Regions from separate parts of the Xanthobacter flavus genome, predicted to be linked through region 3. Evidence: predicted binding sites of a transcription regulator. Region 3 holds the regulator's gene; each other region holds the start of a gene.
The links. The regulator LexA, encoded in region 3, represses DNA repair genes until DNA is damaged. The targets are predictions, from matches to a motif close to TGTTCNNNNTGTGTTCNG.

Region 1 (7,092 bases), 4.9 Mb from region 3:
GCCACGTCGCCGGGGAAGCTGGCGCCCGAGACGAGGCCCTGGCTCTCCTCCTCCAGGATGGACAGGCCGCGCTCCAGCGTGCGGCGGAAGCGCGTTTCCTCCAGCAGCAGCGTCTCTTCCGCCAGCGGCTCGGCGCGCACGATCTCGGGATAGGCCCGGCCCATCTCGCGCACCAGGATGGGCACGAGGCGGTGCATCAGCGGGTCCTTGGCGCCGAGCAGCTGCGCGTGGCGCATGGCGCGGCGCATGATGCGGCGCAGGACATAGCCGCGCCCCTCGTTGGAGGGCAGCACGCCGTCGGCGGTGAGGAAGACGGACGCACGCAAATGATCGGCGATCACCCGGTGACTGGCCTTCTGCGGCCCCTCGGGATCGACGCCGGTGAATTCCGCGACCTCGGCGATGAGGGCGCGCATGAGGTCGGTCTCGTAATTGTCGTGGGTGCCCTGCAGGACGGCTGAGATTCGCTCAAGGCCCATGCCGGTGTCGATGGACGGCCGCGGCAGCCCGACGCGCTCGCCACCCGGCAGCTGCTCATACTGCATGAACACGAGATTCCAGATCTCGATGAAGCGGTCGCCGTCCTGGTCCGCCGAGCCGGGCGGGCCGCCGAAGATGTGCGGGCCGTGGTCGAAGAAGATCTCCGAGCAGGGGCCGCAGGGGCCGGTGTCGCCCATGGACCAGAAATTGTCGGAGGAAGAGATGCGGATGATGCGGTCGTCGGAGAGGCCGGCGATCTTCTTCCACAGGCCGTAGGCTTCCTCGTCCTCGCTGTAGACGGTGACGAGCAGGCGGTCCTTCGGCAGCTCGAAGGTGCGGGTCACGAGGTTCCAGGCAAGCTCGATCGCGCGGTCCTTGAAATAGTCGCCGAACGAGAAATTGCCGAGCATCTCGAAGAAGGTGTGGTGCCGCGCCGTGTAGCCCACATTGTCGAGATCGTTGTGCTTGCCGCCGGCCCTGACGCACTTCTGCGATGTCACCGCCCGCGAATAGGGCCGCTTCTCGACGCCGGTGAAGACGTTCTTGAACTGCACCATGCCGGCATTGGTGAACATCAGCGTGGGGTCGTTGTGCGGCACGAGGGGCGACGAGGCGACGGCCTCGTGGCCCTCCTTGACGAAGTAGTCGATGAAGCTCGACCGGATCTCGTTGACGCCGCTCATGGTGCCGGCACTGTCCTTAGGAGGCCGGGCCTTGCGGCGGCCGGCTCTGGTGATCACTGCGCGCGCCAGCGCCTCGGGCCGGATCGGGGCCGATCCCTCGGGCGTCGCGCGGTTCCCCGGACCTTGCGGCGGGCGGAACCGGGTTCGTTTAACGATGGGTCCGCCGCTTGTCCAGAAACGCCAGGCCACAAGGCCAAGCCGGGCAGACGAAAGGGCACCCGGAACGCGAACGGGCGGAGCCTGTCCGGCCCCGCCCGCGCTGAACCTGTGGACACGGCAGCCGCCACGCCCGAAGTCAGGGTCAGGCGTCGGCGGCCGACCCCTCGGCATCCTCCTCGGGATCGCCGGCGAGGATCTTCTCGGCGATAAGGCCGGCATTCTGGCGGATGGCCGCCTCGATGCGCGCCGCCACCTCCTGGTTCTGCTTCAGGAAGGTCTTGGCGTTCTCGCGGCCCTGGCCGAGGCGCTGGCTGTCGTGGGAGAACCACGCGCCGGACTTCTCCACCACGCCGGCCTTGACGCCGAGATCGAGCAGTTCGCCGGTCTTGGAGACGCCCTCGCCATACATGATGTCGAACTCGACCTGCTTGAAGGGCGGCGCCAGCTTGTTCTTCACCACCTTCACGCGGGTCTGGTTGCCCACCACTTCGTCGCGCTCCTTGATGGCGCCGATGCGGCGGATGTCGAGGCGGATCGAGGCGTAGAACTTCAGCGCGTTGCCGCCGGTGGTGGTCTCCGGCGAGCCATACATCACGCCGATCTTCATCCGGATCTGATTGATGAAGATAACCATGGTGTTGGACTTGGAGATGGAGGCCGTGAGCTTGCGCAGCGCCTGGCTCATGAGGCGGGCCTGCAGGCCGGGCTGGTTGTCGCCCATCTCGCCGTCAAGCTCGGCGCGTGGGGTGAGGGCCGCCACGGAATCGACGACCAGCACGTCGACTGCGCCGGAGCGCACCAGCGTGTCGGCGATCTCCAGCGCCTGCTCGCCCGCGTCGGGCTGGGAGATGAGCAGATCGTCGAGGTTCACGCCCAGCTTGCGGGCATAGATCGGGTCGAGCGCGTGCTCGGCATCGATGAAAGCGCAGGTGCCGCCGCGCTTCTGAGATTCGGCAATGGTGTGAAGTGCGAGCGTGGTCTTGCCCGAGGATTCGGGACCGTAAATCTCGACGACGCGCCCCTTGGGCAGGCCGCCGATGCCCAGCGCGATGTCGAGCCCCAGAGAACCGGTGGGAATGCTCTCAATCTCAAGGGCTTTTCCACCCTTGCCGAGCCGCATGATGGAGCCCTTGCCGAAATGCCGCTCGATCTGCGAGAGGGCGGCATCCAGCGCCTTGGTCTTGTCCATGGAAGAACCTTCGACGAGTCGGAGTGTCGCCTGAGTCATCGCCGCGCTCCGGTGCTGGTGCAAGGGAAATAAGAACGTAGCAGTTGTACCTGTTTTGTTCTCAGTTCGCAATATGTTCTCTTTCGTCCACAGCGTGTGGATAACATTTCGTATATCCGCAGCACCGCGGCATCGCCCCACCGCCAAGCTGACGCGTCCAGTGCAGGTCGGCCGGCGCAACTCTTTCGCACCTGCAGTGAAACCACGACCCGACCCGCCGCGTTCAGGCGAAAGAACCCGGTCCACGTCCGCATCCTCGGTCCACATCGCGCCGGCGACGCCGGAGGAGAGACACATGCGCATCGCCCAGATCGCGCCGCTCATCGAGAGCGTGCCGCCGCGTCGTTACGGAGGAACCGAACGCATCGTCTCCTATCTTACCGAGGAGCTGGTGGCGCAGGGTCATGAGGTAACGCTGTTCGCCAGCGGCGATTCGCTCACGTCCGCACAGCTGGAGCCCATGTGCGAGATGGGCCTGCGCCTGTCGCCGGGTCCGGTCGACCCCATCGTGTTCCACATGCTCATGCTGGAGCGGGTGCGCCGGCGGGCGGACGAATTCGACGTAATCCATGTGCACGTCGACGTTTTGCACTATCCCGTGCTGAAGGAGCACGCGCCGCGCACGCTCACGACCTTGCACGGCCGCCTCGACAGCGTCGCCGCGCACCGGCTCTATGCGCTGTATGACGAGTTTCCGCTGGTCTCGATCTCCAACCACCAGCGCAAGCCCATGCCGCCGGTGAACTGGGCGTCGACCGTCTATCATGGCCTGCCGGAGAGCCTGCTGCCCTTCAATGCGGCGGGCGGCGAATATCTGGCCTTCCTCGGCCGCATCTCGCCGGAGAAGCGGCCGGACCGCGCCATCGAGATCGCTGCCCGCTCCGGCCTGCCGCTCAAGATCGCCGCCAAGGTGGATCGGGTGGACGAGGATTACTGGGAACAGAAGATCCGCCCCATGGTCGAGGCGACCCCCGGCGTCGAGTACATCGGCGAGATCGACGAGCGGCAGAAGGCGCAGTTCCTCGGCAATGCCAGGGCTCTGCTCTTCCCGATCGATTGGCCCGAACCGTTCGGACTGGTGATGATCGAGGCCATGTCCTGCGGCACGCCCACCATCGCCTATGGGTGCGGCTCTGTACCGGAGGTGCTGGAGAACGGCCTTACCGGCTTCATCGTCGCCGATCAGGACGAGGCGGTGGCGCGCGTCGGCGAGCTTGACCGGCTAGATCGGGCCGCCATTCGCCGCACCTTCGTGAAACGCTTCTCGGCGGCGCGAATGGCGCGGGATTATGTGGCCCTCTACGAGCGCCTTGCCGCACCCGTGCCCCCCCGCATGACGTTGCGCGAACTGATCGACGGGCGCGTCAATGCCCCCACCTGATGCCGCGGCCCGCGCCGCTGCCGCAGACCCGCAGGAGCCGGGCTATGCCATCGCGGCCAGCGCCTCGCAGATCGAGGCGATGCCGCGCACGCTCAAGCACGACGAGACCTTCGCCGTGTTCGATGCCCATGGCGACGCCGTCCCCGGCCTTGCCAGCAACCATGGCCTGTTCCACCGCGACACGCGGCATCTCTCGCAGTTCTTCCTCACCATCGATGGCGTGCGCCCGCTGCTGCTCGGCTCCACAGTGCGCGATGACAACGCGACGCTGAGCTGCGACCTCACCAATCCGGACCTTCCCGCCCGCAGCGACCAGTCCGAACTGGCGCACGACCTCATCCATCTGCGCCGGTCGCGCTTCCTGTTCCGGGGGGCGTGCCATGAGTGCCTGTCCATCCGCAATTTCGACGGCGAGACCCGGACCTTCGAGATCGGCCTGTTCTTCGATGCCGATTTCGTGGACCTCTTCGAGGTGCGTGGCTCCCATCGGGCGAAGCGCGGCCGCATCGCGGCGCCGGTCGTTGGCGAAAGCCATGTCGGTCTCTCCTATCGCGGCCTTGATGCGCGCACCCGGACCACGCGCCTCGCCTTCGCCCCGACGCCGACCTCGCTCAAGGCCGACCGCGCACTTTACCGGCTCACGCTGAAGCCCGGCGAGGGCTTCTTGATCTTCGTGGAAATCCGCTGTGACGGTGTTGAGCCGGGGCGTGATGCGCGGCAGGCGTTCCGGCTCGGCCTCAAGGACATCCGGGCCGACATGCGGGCGCGAACGGCGCGCTCGGCGGGCGTGTCCTCCTCCAACGATCATTTCAACGAGGGATTGCGGCGGGCGGTGAGCGACCTCAACGTGCTCATCACCGATCTGCCGGAGGGCCCCTACCCTTACGCGGGCGTGCCCTGGTTCTCGACCGTGTTCGGGCGCGACGCCCTGATCACGGCGTTCGAGACCCTGTGGGTGACACCCTCACTGGCGCGCGGCGTACTGCTGCATCTCGCCGCCAATCAGGCCACCACCTTTGATCCGGAGGCGGATGCCGAGCCCGGCAAGATCCTTCACGAGGTGCGCTTCGGCGAGATGGCGGAACTCGGGGAGGTGCCGTTCCGTCGCTATTACGGCAGTATCGATTCTACCCCGCTGTTCGTGATGCTGGCCGGCGCTTATCTCGAGCGCACCGGCGACATCGAGACGCTGCGCCAGCTGTGGCCGTCTCTCGATGCGGCGCTGGGCTGGATGCGTGAGCACGGCGACCGCGATGGGGACGGCTTCATCGAATATGGCCGCCGGCGCGGCGACGGGCTGGTGAACCAGGGCTGGAAGGACAGCCACGACAGCATCTTCCACGCGGATGGCCGGCTCGCCAACGGCCCCATCGCGCTCGTCGAAGTGCAGGGCTATGCCTATGCCGCGTGGAATGCGGCCGCCGCCATCGCCCGGGCACTCGGCGAACCGGCTGCGGCGGAGGCCTACGCAGCGCGGGCGCGCGACTTGCGGACAGCCTTCGACGCCGCCTTCTTCGATCCGGCTTTGGGCACGTACGTGCTGGCGCTCGATGGCGACAAGGCACCCTGCCGCGTGCGCACATCCAATGCCGGCCACGCCTTGTTTTCCGGCATCGCTTTGCCCGAGCGGGCGGAAGCGGTGGCGGCGTGCCTGATGGACACCAGTTCGTTCTCCGGCTGGGGCGTGCGGACGCTGGCGGCGGGCGAGGCGCGCTTCAATCCCATGAGCTACCACAATGGCTCGGTGTGGCCGCACGATAACGCCGTGGTGGCGATGGGCCTCGCCCGCTATGGCTTCCGGGCCGAGGCGGCGCGCATCTTCGAGGGGCTGTTTCGCGCGTCCGTCTATTTCGACCTGAGGCGCATTCCCGAATTGTTCTGCGGCTTCGCCCGCCAGCGCAATCGGGGGCCCGTGGGTTATCCGGTCGCCTGCGCCCCCCAGGCCTGGGCAGCGGCGGCGCCACTCGCGCTTCTCCAGGCCTCGCTCGGCCTCAGCTTCGACGTGGCCGAGCGGCGCGCGGTGTTCGAGCGGCCGATGCTGCCCGAATTCCTGGACACCCTCACCCTCACCGGTCTCGCCGTCGCGGACGGTCGGATCGACGTGAAGGTGGAGCGGGTGGACGCCACAGCCGCCCTGTCCGTGATCAACCGACAGGGCGACGTGGGCATCCGGGTGGAGGCGTGATCTCTACGCCGCCGGCGGGTAATTGGAGGGGAAGAGCGCCTTGCGCGATTCCTCGTCGCCCATGGGCTTGAAGCTGTGGTCCTTGCCCACCTCGCGGGCACGGACTGCGGCGGGGCGGGCATCGATCTCGGCCAACCACCGCTTGATGTGTGGGAAGCGCGCCAGCGGATCCTCCTCGCCCTTCAACACCCGCCCGGCCCGAAGCACCCAGCCCCAAAGCGACATGTCGGCGATGGTGTAGTCGTTGCCGGTGACATAGGGGCGGGTCGCCAGCAGGTCGTCGAGCACCTGATAGTGCCGCTCCGCTTCGCGCCGGTAGCGGTTGACGGCATAGCCGAGCCCTTCGGGCGCGGCGTGCTGGAAGTGCACCGCCTGGCCGGAGAACGGCCCGAGCCCGCTGGCGATGAAGAGCAGCCAGGAGAGCAGCTCCGGCCGGTCCTTCGGATCACCGCCGAAGCGGCCCGTCTTTTCCGCCAGATAGATGAGAATGGCGGTGGAATCGAACACCCGCGCCTCTCCGCCCCCCGGCCCCTCCGTATCGACGATGGCCGGCACCTTGCCGTTGGGATTGATGGCGCGGAACGCCGGCTCGTGCTGCTCGCCCTTCGCCGTGTCGACGGGCACGATCTCGTAGGGAAGGCCGGTCTCCTCCAGGAAGAGCGCGACCTTCGCCGGGTTGGGCGTGGGATGAAAATAGAAGCGGATCACCGGGACCACCCTTCGCTGGCAGACGCCGAAGCGGCGCATTGCGTTTTAGAACGACTGATATAGAATGCACGCATCAGACGGCTGCGCAAGCTGTCGGCATCGGAAAATGCGTTCTGCGCGGTTTTAGATCGCGTGAATGCCAGTAGAGGGATGATCCCGCATGATCGACCTGCATTATTGGCCAACCCCGAATGGCCACAAGATCACGTTGTTTCTGGAAGAAGCAGGCCTAGACTATAAGATCATCCCGGTTGACATCAGCGCCGGT
Region 2 (7,092 bases), 1.8 Mb from region 3:
CATGGCGCTCGCCAACGAGCCGGACCTGCTGATCGCCGACGAGCCCACCACGGCGCTCGATGTCACCGTGCAGGCGCAGATCCTGAAGCTTCTGAAGGAGCTTCAGGCGCGGCTCGGCATGGCCATGCTGTTCATCACCCATGACCTCGGCATCGTGCGCAAGATCGCGGACCGGGTGTGCGTGATGCAGAAGGGCGAGATCGTGGAGCAGGGGGGGGCGGAGGCGACCTTCCTCCACCCCAAGCACCCCTACACGCAGGCGCTGCTCAAGGCCGAGCCGAAGCCGGACCCGGCCCCCATCGCCCCCGACGCACCCATCGTGGTGGAGGCGAACGACCTCAAGGTCTATTTCCCCATCAAGCGCGGCATCCTGCGCAAGACGGTGGGACACGTGAAGGCGGTGGACGGGGTCTCCGTCGCCATCCGCCGGGGCGAGACGCTGGGCGTGGTGGGGGAGAGCGGATCGGGCAAGACCACGCTCGGCCTCGCGCTGCTGCGGCTCATCTCCAGCTCCGGGCCCATCGCCTTCCTCGGCAAGCCCATCGACGGACTGAGCTTCAAGGCCATGCGGCCGCTGCGGTCCGACCTCCAGATCGTGTTCCAGGACCCCTATGGCGCGCTCTCGCCGCGCATGTCGGTGGCGGAAATCGTGGAGGAGGGGCTCCTCGTCCACCAGCGCAAGCTGTCCGCCGACGAGCGCGAGGCGCGGGTGATCGCGGCCCTCGCCGACGTGGGGCTCGATCCCGAGACGCGGCACCGCTATCCGCACGAATTTTCCGGCGGCCAGCGCCAGCGCATCTCGATTGCCCGCGCCATGGCGCTGGAGCCCTCCTTCGTGGTGCTGGACGAGCCGACGAGCGCGCTCGACATGATCGTGCAGGCGCAGATCGTCGATCTCCTGCGCGCGCTTCAGAAGAAGCGCGACCTCACCTTCATGTTCATCTCCCACGATCTGCGCGTGGTGTCCGCGCTGGCGAGCCGCATCCTCGTCATGCGCAACGGCAAGATGGTGGAGGAGGGGCCGGCGCACGACGTGTTCGAGCATCCGCGGGAGGACTACACCCGCGCTTTGTTCGCCGCCGCCTTCAACCTCGACACCGCCGGCCACGGCGTGGTGCGCCAGTGACGGTGATGGAGGATCGTCCCGCCCGTGTGGACGTGGACGGGCCGGAGCTTCTGGCCAAGGGCTTCCGCCCCTATGAGCGCTACCACCTCGTCCTGCACCACGCGGACGGCACGAGCGACCGCCAAGTGCGTGACATCGTGCGCGGCGGGCGGGTGGTGGGCGTGCTGGGCTATGATCCGGAGCGCGACCTCGTGGTGCTGATCCGCCAGTTCCGCCTCTCGGCGCACCTCGCGGGGGGCAAGGGCGATCTCATCGAGATCGTCGCCGGCATGGTGGAAAAGGGGGAAGACCCGGAAGCCGCCGCCCGGCGGGAGTGCGTGGAGGAAGCGGGCGTCGCGCCCCGCGCCCTCGTGCCCATGCTCGCCTTCACCCCCACGCCCGGTGTGACGGACGAGATGGCGCAGCTCTACCTCGGCATCCTCGATGCGTCCGGCCTGCCCGAGCGGGCGGGATCGGCGGCGGAGACGGAGACCACCCGCCCCTTCGCCGTGCCGGTAGACGAGGCCCTCGCCGCCATCGGCGCGGGGCGCTGCATCAACGGATTTCTTATTCTGGCGCTGCAATGGCTGGCGCTCAACCACGCCCGGCTTCCGGAGCTGATCGCGGCGGCGGAGCGGGGCTAGGGCGATTTTGCGCCGTCAGGGACGGGTTACTTAAGCGCTCCCTTCCCGCCGTCATCGCCCGGCTCGTCCGGGCGATCCACTGCGTCGCCTGAGCCATGTTCGAGAGCCGGATCCAGCCCAACCGTGGATCCCGGACAAGCCGGGGGATGACGCAGTGACATGGGGAGCAGGCGCTTTGGCCTGCCGTCCCCGTCCTTACCCCTCACGCATGCGGCTCCAGCCGCGCCAGATCGAACGCCGCCACGTCCCTCAGAAGCTCCACGAAGGCGCGGGAGCCGTATTCGTAGGCGGCCTCGCCCTTGAGGGCCGTGGCGTGGGTGGCGTCGCCCATGGCGCCGTCGGGGCTGAGATCCTCGGCCAGCCAGCCGAAGCCGACGGGGTGGTTGGCGCGCAGGCGCTGGAACTCGGTTTCCATGGCGATGGAATAGGGCGGGAACGGCCCGGCGTGGCTCATGTCCACCAGTTCAGGGCGGAACGCGAGCATCAGCGAGGTCTCGATCTCCCCGCCATGGATGCCGTGCGCCCGCTCGTGATCGGAGAACAGGCCCACCGGATAGCCGAAGCGGTGCATGGAGCAGGTGACGGCCAGCATCCTGTGGTCCACCCGCAGCGTGCGGGCCACGAGATCGATCACCGGCACGTTGCCGCCATGGGTGTTCATGAGCACGAGGCGGCGCACCCCGGCGCGGGCGAGGCTGCGGCCCAGCTCCACCCAGGCGGCGATGGCGGTGGTGGGGGAAAGGGTCAGCGTGCCGGCGAAGGAGATGTGCTCGTCGGACTTGCCCACGGCCTGCACGGGCAGGAACACCGCATCCACCTCGCGCGGCACCATGAAGGCGATGCGCTCCACATAGGCCTCGGCGATGAACAGGTCGGTGCCCAGCGGCAGATGCGGGCCGTGCTGCTCCACGGCGGCGACGGGCAGAACGGCGACCATGCGGGATTTGTCCAGTGCCGCGAGGGCCGGTGAGGAAAGTTCAGCCCATTTCAGAAACACCGTCCGCCTCCAAGCCCCAAACCGCGCACGCCGCGCCACCCTACCTCCATGGGAAGGAAAAGCCGCATGATGTCAAGGGTCTGGGCGGCAGCGCGGGCCTCGGCCCAAGGGCTACCCCTCTCCCCTTGCGGGAGAGGGTGGATCGCGGCTCCGCCGCGAGACGGGAGAGGGGAGGAGCGTCGGGTACGGGCGAGGGGACGACTTCAGCCCGCCCCGCCGGAGAACACCCCGCGAACCCCGCCCGCAAACTGATTCGCTCCCCTCCCGTTCGCCGAATGTCCGCGCGCCCCCTTTCGCCATGGCCCTCGCGTCCCGATATGATACAGGACACCCCTCCTTTACGTGGATTGCGCCAGAGCCGATGGACGACGTCACCCGATGGGCCGTGCTGCCGCGCAACCTGAGGGCGCGGGGGGTGAGCGCGGTCCTTGGCCCGACCAACACGGGCAAGACCCACCTCGCCATCGAGCGCATGCTCGGCCATGAGAGCGGCATCATCGGCCTGCCGCTGCGCCTGCTCGCGCGCGAGGTGTACCAGCGCATCGTCGATCGGGTGGGGGCGGACAAGGTCGCGCTCATCACCGGCGAGGAGAAGATCAAGCCCAAGGGCCGCCATGGGGAGAACGCCCGCTACTGGGTCTCCACCGTGGAGGCCATGCCGCGCGATCTCGACGTGGCCTTCGTGGCCATCGACGAGATCCAGCTCGCCACGGACCTTGACCGCGGCCACGTCTTCACCGATCGCATCCTGAACCGGCGCGGCCGGCACGAGACGCTGCTGCTGGGCTCGGCCACGATGCGCCCGCTTGTGGAAAAGCTCATTCCCGGCGTGAACGTGGTGGTGCGCCCGCGCCTCTCCACCCTCACCTTCGCCGGGGAGCGGAAGATTTCCCGCCTGCCGCGCCGCTCGGCCATCGTCGCCTTCTCGGCGGACGAGGTCTATTCCATCGCCGAGTTCATCCGCCGCCAGCGCGGCGGGGCGGCGGTGGTGATGGGCGCCCTCTCGCCGCGTACCCGCAATGCGCAGGTGGATCTCTACCAGTCCGGCGATGTGGATTATCTCGTCGCCACCGATGCCATCGGCATGGGTCTCAACCTCGACGTGGACCACGTGGCCTTCGCCTCGGACCGCAAGTTCGACGGCTGGCAGTATCGCAAGCTCAATGCCTCCGAGATGGCGCAGATCGCCGGCCGTGCCGGCCGCGCGACGCGGGACGGCACGTTCGGCACGACGGGGCGTTGTCCACCGTTCGAGGAGGAACTGGTCTCCCGGCTGGAGGAGCATGTGTTCGACACCGCGAAGGTGTTGCAATGGCGCAACGCCGTCGCCGATTTCCAGTCGCCCGCCGCGCTCCTCGCTTCCCTTTCGCGCCTGCCGAAGGAGGAGGGGCTGACCCGCGCGCCCACCGCCGATGACGTTGCGGTGCTTGAAATCATGAGCCGGGACATGGAGGTGACGGGCCGTCTCGACGGCGCCGCCGACGTGGAACGGCTGTGGGATGCCTGCCAGGTGCCGGACTATCGCAAGGTCTCCCCGGGCGCCCATGCGGAGCTGGTGGGCACCCTTTTCGGGCACATAAAAGGGGGGGGCCGCATCCCCGATGATTGGTTCGCGCGTCAAATCGCCTTGACCGATCGCGCAGAAGGCGACATCGACACGTTGTCGAACCGGATTGCGCAGGTGAGGACCCTCACCTTCGTTGCGAACCGGCCCGACTGGCTCAGGGATCCGGAGCACTGGCAAGGCGTCACGAGAGGGGTCGAGGACAAGCTGTCGGATGCGTTGCACGAAAGGCTGGCTCAGCGTTTCGTGGATCGGCGGACCAGCGTGCTCATGCGGCGCCTGCGAGAGAACACGATGCTCGAAACTGAAATCAGCAAGACCGGTGACGTTACCGTCGAAGGCCACGTCATCGGCCACCTCCACGGCTTCCAGTTCGCCCCCGATCCCGCAGCCGCGGCCGGTGGCGAGGAGGCCAAGGCATTGCGCGCAGCCGCCCAGCAGGCGCTGGCCGGCGAGATCGAGCAGCGCGCCCAGCGCCTGTCGCAGGCGGTGGACGAGGCGTTCGTCCTCACCTTCGACGGCACCATCCGCTGGACGGGCGAGGCGGTGGCCAAGCTCATCCCCGGCGACGAGGTGCTGAAGCCGCGCTTCAAGATCATCGCCGACGAGCATCTCACCGGCCCCGCGCGCGACCAGGTGGAAGCCCGCCTCACGCTGTGGATCGCCGCCCATATCGAGAAGCTGCTCGGCGCGCTCACCAAGCTCGGCACCGCCGAGGACATCACCGGCATCGCCCGTGGCATCGCCTTCCAGATCGTCGAGAGCCTCGGCGTGCTGGAGCGCGCCCGCGTCGCCGACGAGGTGAAGGGGCTGGATCAGGCCGCCCGCGCCACCCTGCGCGGCTATGGCGTGCGCTTCGGCGCCCATCACATCTACCTGCCGGCGCTGCTGAAGCCCGCCCCGCGCGCGCTGGCGGCGGAGCTTTATGCGCTGAAGCACGGCGGCCTCGCCCAGAAGGGCCTCGACGAGCTGCCGCACCTCGCCGCCTCCGGCCGCACCTCCATCCCCGTGGATCACGAGGTGCAGAAGGGGCTCTACCGCGCCGTCGGCTTCCGCGTGTGCGGCGAGCGTGCGGTGCGCGTGGACATTCTGGAGCGCCTCGCCGACCTCATCCGCCCCGCGCTGGCGTGGCGGCCCAACTCCCCCGGCCCCAAGCCGGCCGGAGCGGTGGACGGGCGCGGCTTCACCGTCACCGTGGGCATGACCTCGCTCGCCGGCTGCTCGGGGGAGGATTTCGCCTCCATCCTGAAGTCGCTCGGCTATCGCATGGAGCGCCGCCCCCCGCCGCCGCCGGAGGCCGAGGCCCCCGCCGCCGCGCCGGAAGCGGCTCCCGTGGAGCTGGCCCCGCTGCCGGAAGGCGCCATCGAGGCCGACCTGCTGTTCGACGCCCCGGCGGAAGCGCCGGCCGAGGCCCCTGCGGACGAGCCGGCCGAATCGGTGGACGAGGCGCTTGTCGAGGCGCCTGCCGAGGACGCTCCCGCTGAAGAGACCCCCGCCGACGTCGTTCTCGCCGATGCGGCCGAGGCCGAGGCTGCCGCCGAGGCGGTCGAGGTGTCCGGCGATCCCACTGCCGCCGAAGTCGCGGCCGAGGTGGAGGCGCCTGCCGCCCCCGGTGGTCCCGAGGCGGTGGAAGGTGCGGCCGAGATCGTTGCCGAAGGTGCTGCTGCCGAGGCCGCTCCCGCCGAGCCCGAGCTGATCGAGGTGTGGCGTCCCGGCCGTCCGCCCGGCGCGCCGCGTCGCGAGCGCCCGGCCGGCGAAGGCCGCCGCTTCGGCGATCGTCCCGGTGGAGATCGCGGCGAGCGCGGTGGCGAGAAGGGGGGTGGCCGCGGCGAGCGTCGCGACGGACGCCCGCCCCACCGCCGTCCCGAGCAGGCGCCCGCTGAGGCCGGTGCCCCCGAGGGCGAGCGCGCCCCGCGTCCGCCGCGCGGCGACCGTCCCTTCCGCGGCCCGCGCGAAGGCGAGGGCAATCGCGAGCACAGGAACGAGGGCCATCGTAACGAGGGCCATCGCGGCCCGCGTCCCGAGCAGCGGGCGGACAACCGCCCCGCCCATCAGGAGCGTCGCCGCGAGAAGCCGGCGGACCCGGACAGCCCCTTCGCCGCCCTCGCCGCCCTCAAGGCGCGGCTGGAGGCGGAGAAGAAGGGCGGTTGAGCCGTGAGCGATCCGGCGGAGCGGCAGAGGCTCGACCGCTGGATCTGGCATGCCCGCGTGGTGCGCGCCCGCGAGGATGCCGCCGATCTCGTCCGTTCGGGCCATGTGCGGCTCGACGGCGCACGGGTCACCAGCCCCGGCCACATGGTGCGGGCGGGGCAGGTGCTCACCATCGCCCTCGACCGGCAGGTGCGGGTGCTGCGGGTGACAGCCTTTGCGGAACGCCGGGGAGATGCTACATCCGCTCTCGCGCTTTTCGAGGAAATAACAGAAGCGTGACGGGATTTAGGGACTGCGGCGCGCCCAGTTTTATCGGCCTTTGGCCTGCCGCCGCTTGCGTGGCGCGTGCGCCTGCGCTACCCGAGCCCCTCGAAAGGGATTGCCCATGACCTACGTCGTCACCGAGAATTGCATCCGCTGCAAATACATGGACTGCGTGTCCGTATGCCCGGTGGACTGCTTCTACGAGGGCGAGAACATGCTCGTCATCCACCCCGACGAGTGCATCGACTGCGGCGTCTGCGAGCCGGAATGCCCGGCCGAGGCCATCAAGCCGGATGCCGAGCCGGGGCTGGAGAAGTGGCTCGCGCTCAACGCCGAATACGCCAAGACCTGGCCCAACATCACCCTG
Region 3 (7,092 bases):
TTCGTCATGACCGGACTGGTGCTGGCCGGCGTGATGGTGGGGCGACCGTCCCTCTCGCTGCGGTCGGTGGGTGTCGCGGCGGTGCTGGTGCTGGCGCTGACGCCGGAGGCGGCGCTGGATCCGGGTACGCAGATGTCGTTCGCCGCCACCCTCGCCCTCGTCGCCGCCTATGAGCGGCTGCAGCCCCTGCGGGCGATCCCCCGGCCGGACGGGATCGCCGGGGCGGTGGTCTCCTGGGTCGCGGTGCTGGTGGCGGGAACGGCGCTCACCTCGCTGGTGGCGGGCCTTGCGACGGCACCCTACGGCATCTTCCATTTCCAGCGGGTTGCCCCCTACGGGCTTCTCGCCAACCTCGCGGCCATGCCGGCCGTGTCCTTCCTGGTGATGCCGGCGGGACTTGCGGGCGTGCTGCTGATGCCGTTCGGCTGGGATCATCTCGCCTGGCCCGTGATGGGGCGTGGCATCGAGATCATGACGGCGGTGTCCGACTGGGTGGGTACCCTGCCGGGCGCCGACGTCCGCGCCGCCTTCATCGGCGCCGGAACATTGCTGTGGCTGTCCCTCGCGCTGCTGGCCCTCTGCCTGCTGCGGGGTGTGCTCACCCTCGCGGCGCTGGTTCCCCTCGGCATCGCGGGACTGGTCGCGGGTGCGCCGATGAGGCCGGATCTCCTCGTCGCGCCCGATGCGCAGACGGTGGCGGTGCGGATGCCGGACGGACGCCTCTCGGTGCTCGGCGCCTCCGGCCAGAAGCTGGTGGTGGAGCAGTGGCTGACGCGGGAGGGGGACCGCCGCACGGCCGGAACCAGGGACCTTGCCGCCGGCTTCACCTGCGATCCCCTGGGCTGCACTGCGCCGCTGCCCGGCGGCGGCACCATCGCCGTGTCCCGACGTGCCGAAAGCCTGGAGGCGGATTGCCTGAATTCCCGCATGGTTGTCACCCGCGATGCCCCACCGCGCGCGTGCCCGGCGGACGTGCTGACGCTGGAAAAGCTGGTGCGGACGGGAACGCTCGCCTTCTCCCTCCGCGATGGCACGCTCGTCGCCGAGCCAAGCCGGAAGGCCGCCGTATCCCGCCCCTGGATGGCGCCCTTGCCGCCGGAGCCCGCATCCGAACCCGGCGCCGCCGATGCCGGCGATCCGCAGGCGGATGCAATGGCTCCGTGACATGCCGGCAAAGCGTCGGGGTGAGGGGCAACGCCTTCAGGAAAGCGCAGGCGCCCGTTGAGCGTGGACCGCCGCGCCCCTCACCCCGTTCCGGATCTCCCGCAGGAGAAATAAGGATCAGTAGCGGCGCATGAGGCCGATGAGGCGGCCCTGGATGCGCACGCGGTCGGGACCGAAGATGCGCGTCTCATAGGCCGGATTGGCGGCCTCGAGCGCGATGGAGGCGCCCTTCTTGCGCAGGCGCTTGAGGGTGGCTTCCTCGTCGTCCACCAGCGCGACGATGATGTCGCCGGTGTCGGCGGAATCGCATTTGCGGATGAGGACCGTGTCGCCGTCGAGGATGCCGGCCTCGATCATGCTGTCGCCGCGCACCTCAAGGGCGAAATGCTCGCCGCTGCCCAGCATCTCGGGCGGGATGTTCAGGGTGTGGCTGCGGCTCTGGATGGCGGAAATGGGCGTGCCGGCGGCGATGCGGCCCATGACCGGCACCGAGACCACCTGGCCCGCCTCATCATCCTCGGGCACCGGGCGCACCTTGCCGAGGCTGCCCTCGATGACGGACGGGGAGAAGCCACGCCCCGCCGAGCGGGCGGAGGCAAGGCCCGGCGCCACGCTGTCGGGCAGGCGCACCACTTCCAGCGCGCGGGCGCGGTTGGGCAGGCGGCGGATGAAGCCGCGCTCTTCCAGAGCGGTGATCAGACGATGGATGCCGGACTTGGAGCGCAGGTCCAGAGCCTCCTTCATCTCGTCGAAGGAGGGGGGAACACCGGTTTCCTTCAGCCGCTCATGGATGAAGCGCAGAAGGTCGTATTGCTTCCGAGTGAGCATTCCCTGGCCCCGTTCCTTGCACGCACCGTCTGGAGCCAGCGCCTCTGGCCGGTCCCGATTTCAGGCGCATCCAGCCCGGTGCGCCGCGAAACAAATCATGAACAGTCTTTATCTGTTCCTTTTGTGTTCCGCAAGTGGTGAAGGCCCCGTTAAGCGCTCAATCGTCGAGGAGAATAATCTCGCACGCATCGCCGACGCGGCCTTCGGGCGCGAAAGGCGGGCGCACCAGAAGGCAGTCGGCGGCAGCGAGAATGCTCAGCATGGCGCTGTCTTGCGAGGGTGAGGGCGTGGCGTGGATCGTGCCGTCCGGCCGGCGTTCGAGGGTGGCGCGCATGAAATCCCGCCGCACGTCATTGGCCGGCAGGTTGGCTGCGAGGCGCGCCGGCACGGTCTCGGGGCCGGGGCGGGAATCGCCCTGGAGCGCGCGGACGAGGGGGACGAGGTAGATCATCCCGCAGACGTGGGAGGAGACCGGATTGCCGGGCAGCCCCAGCACCCGCACATCGCCCCGATGGCCGAACATCAGCGGCTTGCCGGGGCGCAGCGCGATCTTGTGGACGGAGAGGTCCACCCCCTCGGCCTTCAGCGCCGGCGCCATGAGGTCATGATCGCCCACCGAGGCGCCGCCCGAGGACACCACGAGATCGAATTCACCGGAGAGCGCCCGCGCCACCACGGCCCGGATGGCGGCGAGATCGTCCTTGAAGAGCCCGAGGTCGGTCACCTCCGCCCCGGCGCGGCGGGCCAGCTCGGCGAGGCCGAAGGCGTTGGAGACAACGATCTCGCTGTCCTTGCCGGTGCCCTGGCCCGGCAGCACGAGTTCGTCGCCGGTCTGCAGCAGCGCGACGCGCGGGCGGCGGGCGACCGGCAGCGTCGCATGGTCCATAGCGGCGGCGAGCATGATGTCGCGTCCGGTCAGGCGGCGGCCGGCAAAGAGGCCAGGCGTGCTTTCGGAAAAATCGCAGCCGCGCTTGCGCACATTCCGGAGCGCTGCGGTCGGCGCCGTGGTGGTGATGGTGTCGCCCTCGCGGGTGACGTTCTCCTGGATCACCACCGTGTCGGCGCCCTCCGGCACCACCGCGCCCGTGAAGATGCGCACGGCCTGCCCGGTGCTCACCGTGCCCGCGAAGGGCCGGCCGGCGGCGGATTCGCCGATGACCGTCAGGTGGGCGGGTGTCTCGGCGATGTCGGCGCCGCGCACGGCATAGCCGTCCATGGCCGACATGTCGGCCGGCGGCTGGGTGCGGCGGGCCACGAGATCGCGCGCCAGCACGCGGCCGGCGGCGGCCTGCACCGGCACCTCCTCGATGCCGAGCGCGACGACGCCCTGGGTGATGAGCGCGGTGGCCTCCTCGACGGTCATGAGCGCCATGGCGCGGCTCCCTCACTCTGGACGTGCTGTGATTAGCGGAAAAGGCTCAGGCCGCTCCGGCGTCGGCGCGGAAATGGCCGCTGCGGCCGCCGGATTTTTCCAAGAGGCGGATGCCTTCGATCCGCATGCCGCGGTCGGCGGCCTTGGCCATGTCGTAGATGGTGAGGCAGGCGACGGAGACGGCGGTCAGAGCCTCCATCTCCACGCCGGTCTGGCCCGTGACCTTGGCGCGGGCGGTGACGTGAAGGCCGGGCAAAGCGGGGTCGGGCACCACCTCCACCTCCACCTTGGTCAGCATCAGCGGATGGCAGAGCGGGATCAGCTCATGGGTGCGCTTGGCGGCCATGATGCCGGCGATGCGCGCCACGCCCAGCACGTCGCCCTTCTTGGCGTTGCCGGAGAGGATGAGGTCCAGCGTCTCCGGTGCCATCGCCACCCGGCCCTCGGCGAGCGCCTCGCGGGTGGTCGCGTCCTTGTCGGAGACGTCCACCATGCGGGCGGCGCCCTGGTCGTCGAGATGGGTCAGGCTGGCCATGGCCGTCGCGGTCTTCCCGGATTCGATGTCGGACGGGAAGATGGCGTCCGCGGCGGCGCCTGTCCACCGCCGCAGCCGCAGGGCGGCGGAAAGGCTGTGTTGCCGGCGCGGGTCGGCGCTCAGCGCAGGCGGGTCCACACCTGCGTCTTGCAGAGGGGAACGACCACGCAGCCGCGCAGCTTCAGCGTGTTGTCGCCGTCCATGGTGATGGTGCCGGAATAGGTCTTGCCGTCCTCGGCATTGTAGATGCTGCCGCCGGTCCATTCCTGTGGCCCGCCGGAGAAACCGGTGAGGATGGTGAGGCCCTTCAGCGCCCGGCCGCGCAGCGAGGCGTTGGAATTGTTCACGTCTTTCAGCGCCGGATCGGCCTTCAGCCCTTCCGAGGACACGAGGCGGCCGCAGAGGCTGGCGCCGCATTTGGAGATTTCCACCTGCCCGCTGCGGGTGGGGGTCTGCCACAGGCCCGTCGGGTCGGCCGCGAAGGCGGGGGTGGCGAGAAGGGCGGCGGCGAGCGCCGTGAAAAGCGTGGTCCTCATGAAGCTGTTCCTCCCGTGAGGCACCGGCGACGCAGGGGCCGGTGCTGCGGCCTCTTCTCGGGCCGCCTCACGTATTAAGGCGTAACTTCACGTATACGGCAAGCCTAGCCGGCGAGCAGCTGGCACGTCGCGGATGCGACATCCTCCTGACGCATCAGGCTCTCGCCGACGAGGATGGTTCCGATGCCCACCTGCGCCAGCCGCGCAACGTCGGCCGGCGTGAAGATGCCGCTCTCGCCGATGACGATGCGATCCTTCGGCACGCGGGGCGCGAGGCGCTCGGAGGTTTCGAGCGTGGTCTCGAAGGTGCGCAAATTGCGGTTGTTGATGCCGATGAGCCGGCAGGGCAGCGCCAGCGCGCGGTCCAGCTCGGCGTCGTCATGGACTTCAACGATGGCGTCCATGCCATACGCTGCCGCCGCATCCGCGAGGTCGCGGGCGAGGGCGTCGTCCACGCCGGCCATGATGATGAGGATGCAGTCCGCCCCCCAGGCGCGGGCTTCCGCCACCTGGTAGGTGTCGTACATGAAATCCTTGCGCAGCACCGGCAGGCTCACCGCCGTCCGGGCGGCCTTCAGATAGTCCGGCGCGCCCTGGAAGGACGGCGTGTCGGTGAGCACCGAGAGGCAGGTGGCGCCGCCGCGCTGGTAGGCGCGGGCAAGCGACGGCGGATCGAAGTCCGCGCGGATCAGGCCCTTGGAGGGGCTGGCCTTCTTGATCTCGGCGATCAGCGCGGTGCGACCTTCCGAGAGGCTCTGCTCGATGGCCCCGGCGAAGGGCCGCACCCGGGGCGCGCAGCGGGCGGCGGCCTCGATCTCCGCCAGCGGGCGGGCCTTCTTGGCGGCGGCGATTTCCTCGCGCTTGTAGGCCTCGATCTTGGTGAGGATGTCGCTCATTGCGCGGCCTCCGGGGCGAGAGAGGCGGAGAGGGTGACGAGCCGTTCCAGCCGTGCGCGGGCGGAGCCCGTATCGAGGCTCGTCTGCGCCAAGGCGACGCCCTCGGTGAGGTCCTTCGCGTGTCCGGCCACCACGAGCGCGGCGGCGGCGTTCAGCACCGCCACGTCGCGATAGGCGCCGGGGGCGCCGTCCAGCACGGCGCGCAGGGCGGCGGCATTGTAGGCGGCATCGCCCCCCTTCAGCGCCTCGGCCGGGGCGCGGGAAAGGCCCACATCTTCCGGATTGAGGGTGAAGGTGTGGATGCGGCCGTCTTCCAGCACGGCGATGTCGGTGCCGCCGGAGATGGTGATCTCGTCGAGCCCGTCCGAGCCGTGGACCACGAACGCCTTCTCCGAGCCCAGCGCCTTCAGCACCTCGGCTAGGGGCACGATCCAGGATTTCGCGAACACACCCACCATCTGCCGCTTCACGCCGGCCGGATTGGAGAGCGGGCCGAGCAGGTTGAAGATGGTGCGCGTGCCCATCTCCACCCGCGTCGGGCCCACATGCTTCATGGCCGGATGGTGGGAGGGGGCGAACATGAAGCCGATGCCGGCCTCGCCGATGCAGCGGGAGATTCCGGCCGGATCAAGATCCAGCCGCACGCCCAGCGCGGAGAGCACATCCGCCGCGCCGGACTTGGAAGAGAGCGCCCGATTGCCGTGCTTCGCCACCGGCACCCCGGCGCCCGCGACGATGAAGCTGGCGCAGGTGGAGATGTTGTAGGAGCCGGAGGCATCGCCCCCGGTGCCCACCACGTCCACCGCCTCGTCCGGGGCTTCCACGGTCAGCATCTTGGCGCGCATGACGGAGACCGCGCCCGCGATCTCCTCCACCGTCTCGCCGCGCACGCGCAGGCCCATGAGCAGCGCGCCCATCTGGGAGGGCGTCGCCTCGCCGGACATCATGCGGTCGAACACGAAGGCGGCCTCGTCGCGGCTGAGGCTTGCGCCGGTGGCCACCTTGCCGAGCAGGGGTTTGAACTGGTCCATGGTGTGTCCTCGTCCCCGTTCTCAGCCCTTGGCCTTCTGCGCGTTGAAGGCGGCGGCGATCTCGAGGAAATTGCGGATCAGCGCGTGGCCGTTCTCCGAGGCGATGCTCTCGGGATGGAACTGCACGCCGTGGATGGGCAGGCTCTTGTGGGCGAGGCCCATGATGAGGCCGTCTCCGGTGTGGGCCGTGACTTCCAGCGCGTCCGGCAGGGTGTCCCGCTCGACGATCAGCGAGTGGTAGCGCGTCGCCTGGAAGGAATGGTTGAGCCCGCGGAAGACGCTTTTGCCCTCGTGCAGAATCTCGCTCATCTTGCCGTGCATTGGGGAGGGCGCGCGCACCACGTCGCCGCCGAACACCTGCCCGATGGCCTGATGGCCGAGACACACGCCGAACATCGGCACGGTGTCCCCCGCCTTGGCGATGAGATCGAGGCAGATGCCCGCCTCGTTGGGCGTGCAGGGGCCGGGGGAGAGCACGATGGCGTCGGGCTTCTCGGCCAGCACGTCCTCCACGCTCACGGTGTCGTTGCGGTGGACGGTGACGGTGGCGCCGAGTTCGCCCAGATAATGGACGAGGTTGTAGGTGAAGCTGTCGTAATTATCGATCAGCGTGACCTTCGGGGAGGGATTGGCCGAAACCTGGGTGGCGGACATCTGGAACTCCGGCCCCGCGCCGCTTTAGCGGGAATAGCGGGTGTTAAGGCGAGGAATGACGGACGGTCAATGGTGA

Region 1: the regulator LexA is predicted to act here: its motif matches at 2,614-2,631, upstream of recA (recombinase RecA).
Region 2: the regulator LexA is predicted to act here: its motif matches at 2,966-2,983, upstream of J2126_RS15100 (helicase-related protein).

The regions. Positions count from the first base shown of each region.
Region 1 is NZ_JAGGML010000001.1:67,653-74,744, forward strand. Features, by position in the region: gene alaS (alanine--tRNA ligase) at 1-1,163, opposite strand, end outside; gene recA (recombinase RecA) at 1,465-2,550, opposite strand; gene J2126_RS00315 (glycosyltransferase family 4 protein) at 2,846-3,931, shown strand; gene J2126_RS00320 (amylo-alpha-1,6-glucosidase) at 3,918-6,116, shown strand; gene J2126_RS00325 (glutathione S-transferase family protein) at 6,120-6,824, opposite strand; gene J2126_RS00330 (glutathione binding-like protein) at 6,985-7,092, shown strand, end outside.
Region 2 is NZ_JAGGML010000001.1:3,156,900-3,163,991, forward strand. Features, by position in the region: gene J2126_RS15085 (ABC transporter ATP-binding protein) at 1-1,126, shown strand, start outside; gene J2126_RS15090 (NUDIX domain-containing protein) at 1,132-1,749, shown strand; gene J2126_RS15095 (creatininase family protein) at 1,952-2,746, opposite strand; gene J2126_RS15100 (helicase-related protein) at 3,108-6,461, shown strand; gene J2126_RS15105 (RNA-binding S4 domain-containing protein) at 6,465-6,740, shown strand; gene fdxA (ferredoxin FdxA) at 6,847-7,092, shown strand, end outside.
Region 3 is NZ_JAGGML010000001.1:4,925,105-4,932,196, forward strand. Features, by position in the region: gene J2126_RS23080 (ComEC/Rec2 family competence protein) at 1-1,164, shown strand, start outside; gene lexA (transcriptional repressor LexA) at 1,282-1,992, opposite strand; gene J2126_RS23090 (molybdopterin molybdotransferase MoeA) at 2,150-3,364, opposite strand; gene moaC (cyclic pyranopterin monophosphate synthase MoaC) at 3,411-3,899, opposite strand; gene J2126_RS23100 (DUF2147 domain-containing protein) at 4,019-4,435, opposite strand; gene trpC (indole-3-glycerol phosphate synthase TrpC) at 4,540-5,331, opposite strand; gene trpD (anthranilate phosphoribosyltransferase) at 5,328-6,362, opposite strand; gene J2126_RS23115 (anthranilate synthase component II) at 6,384-7,016, opposite strand.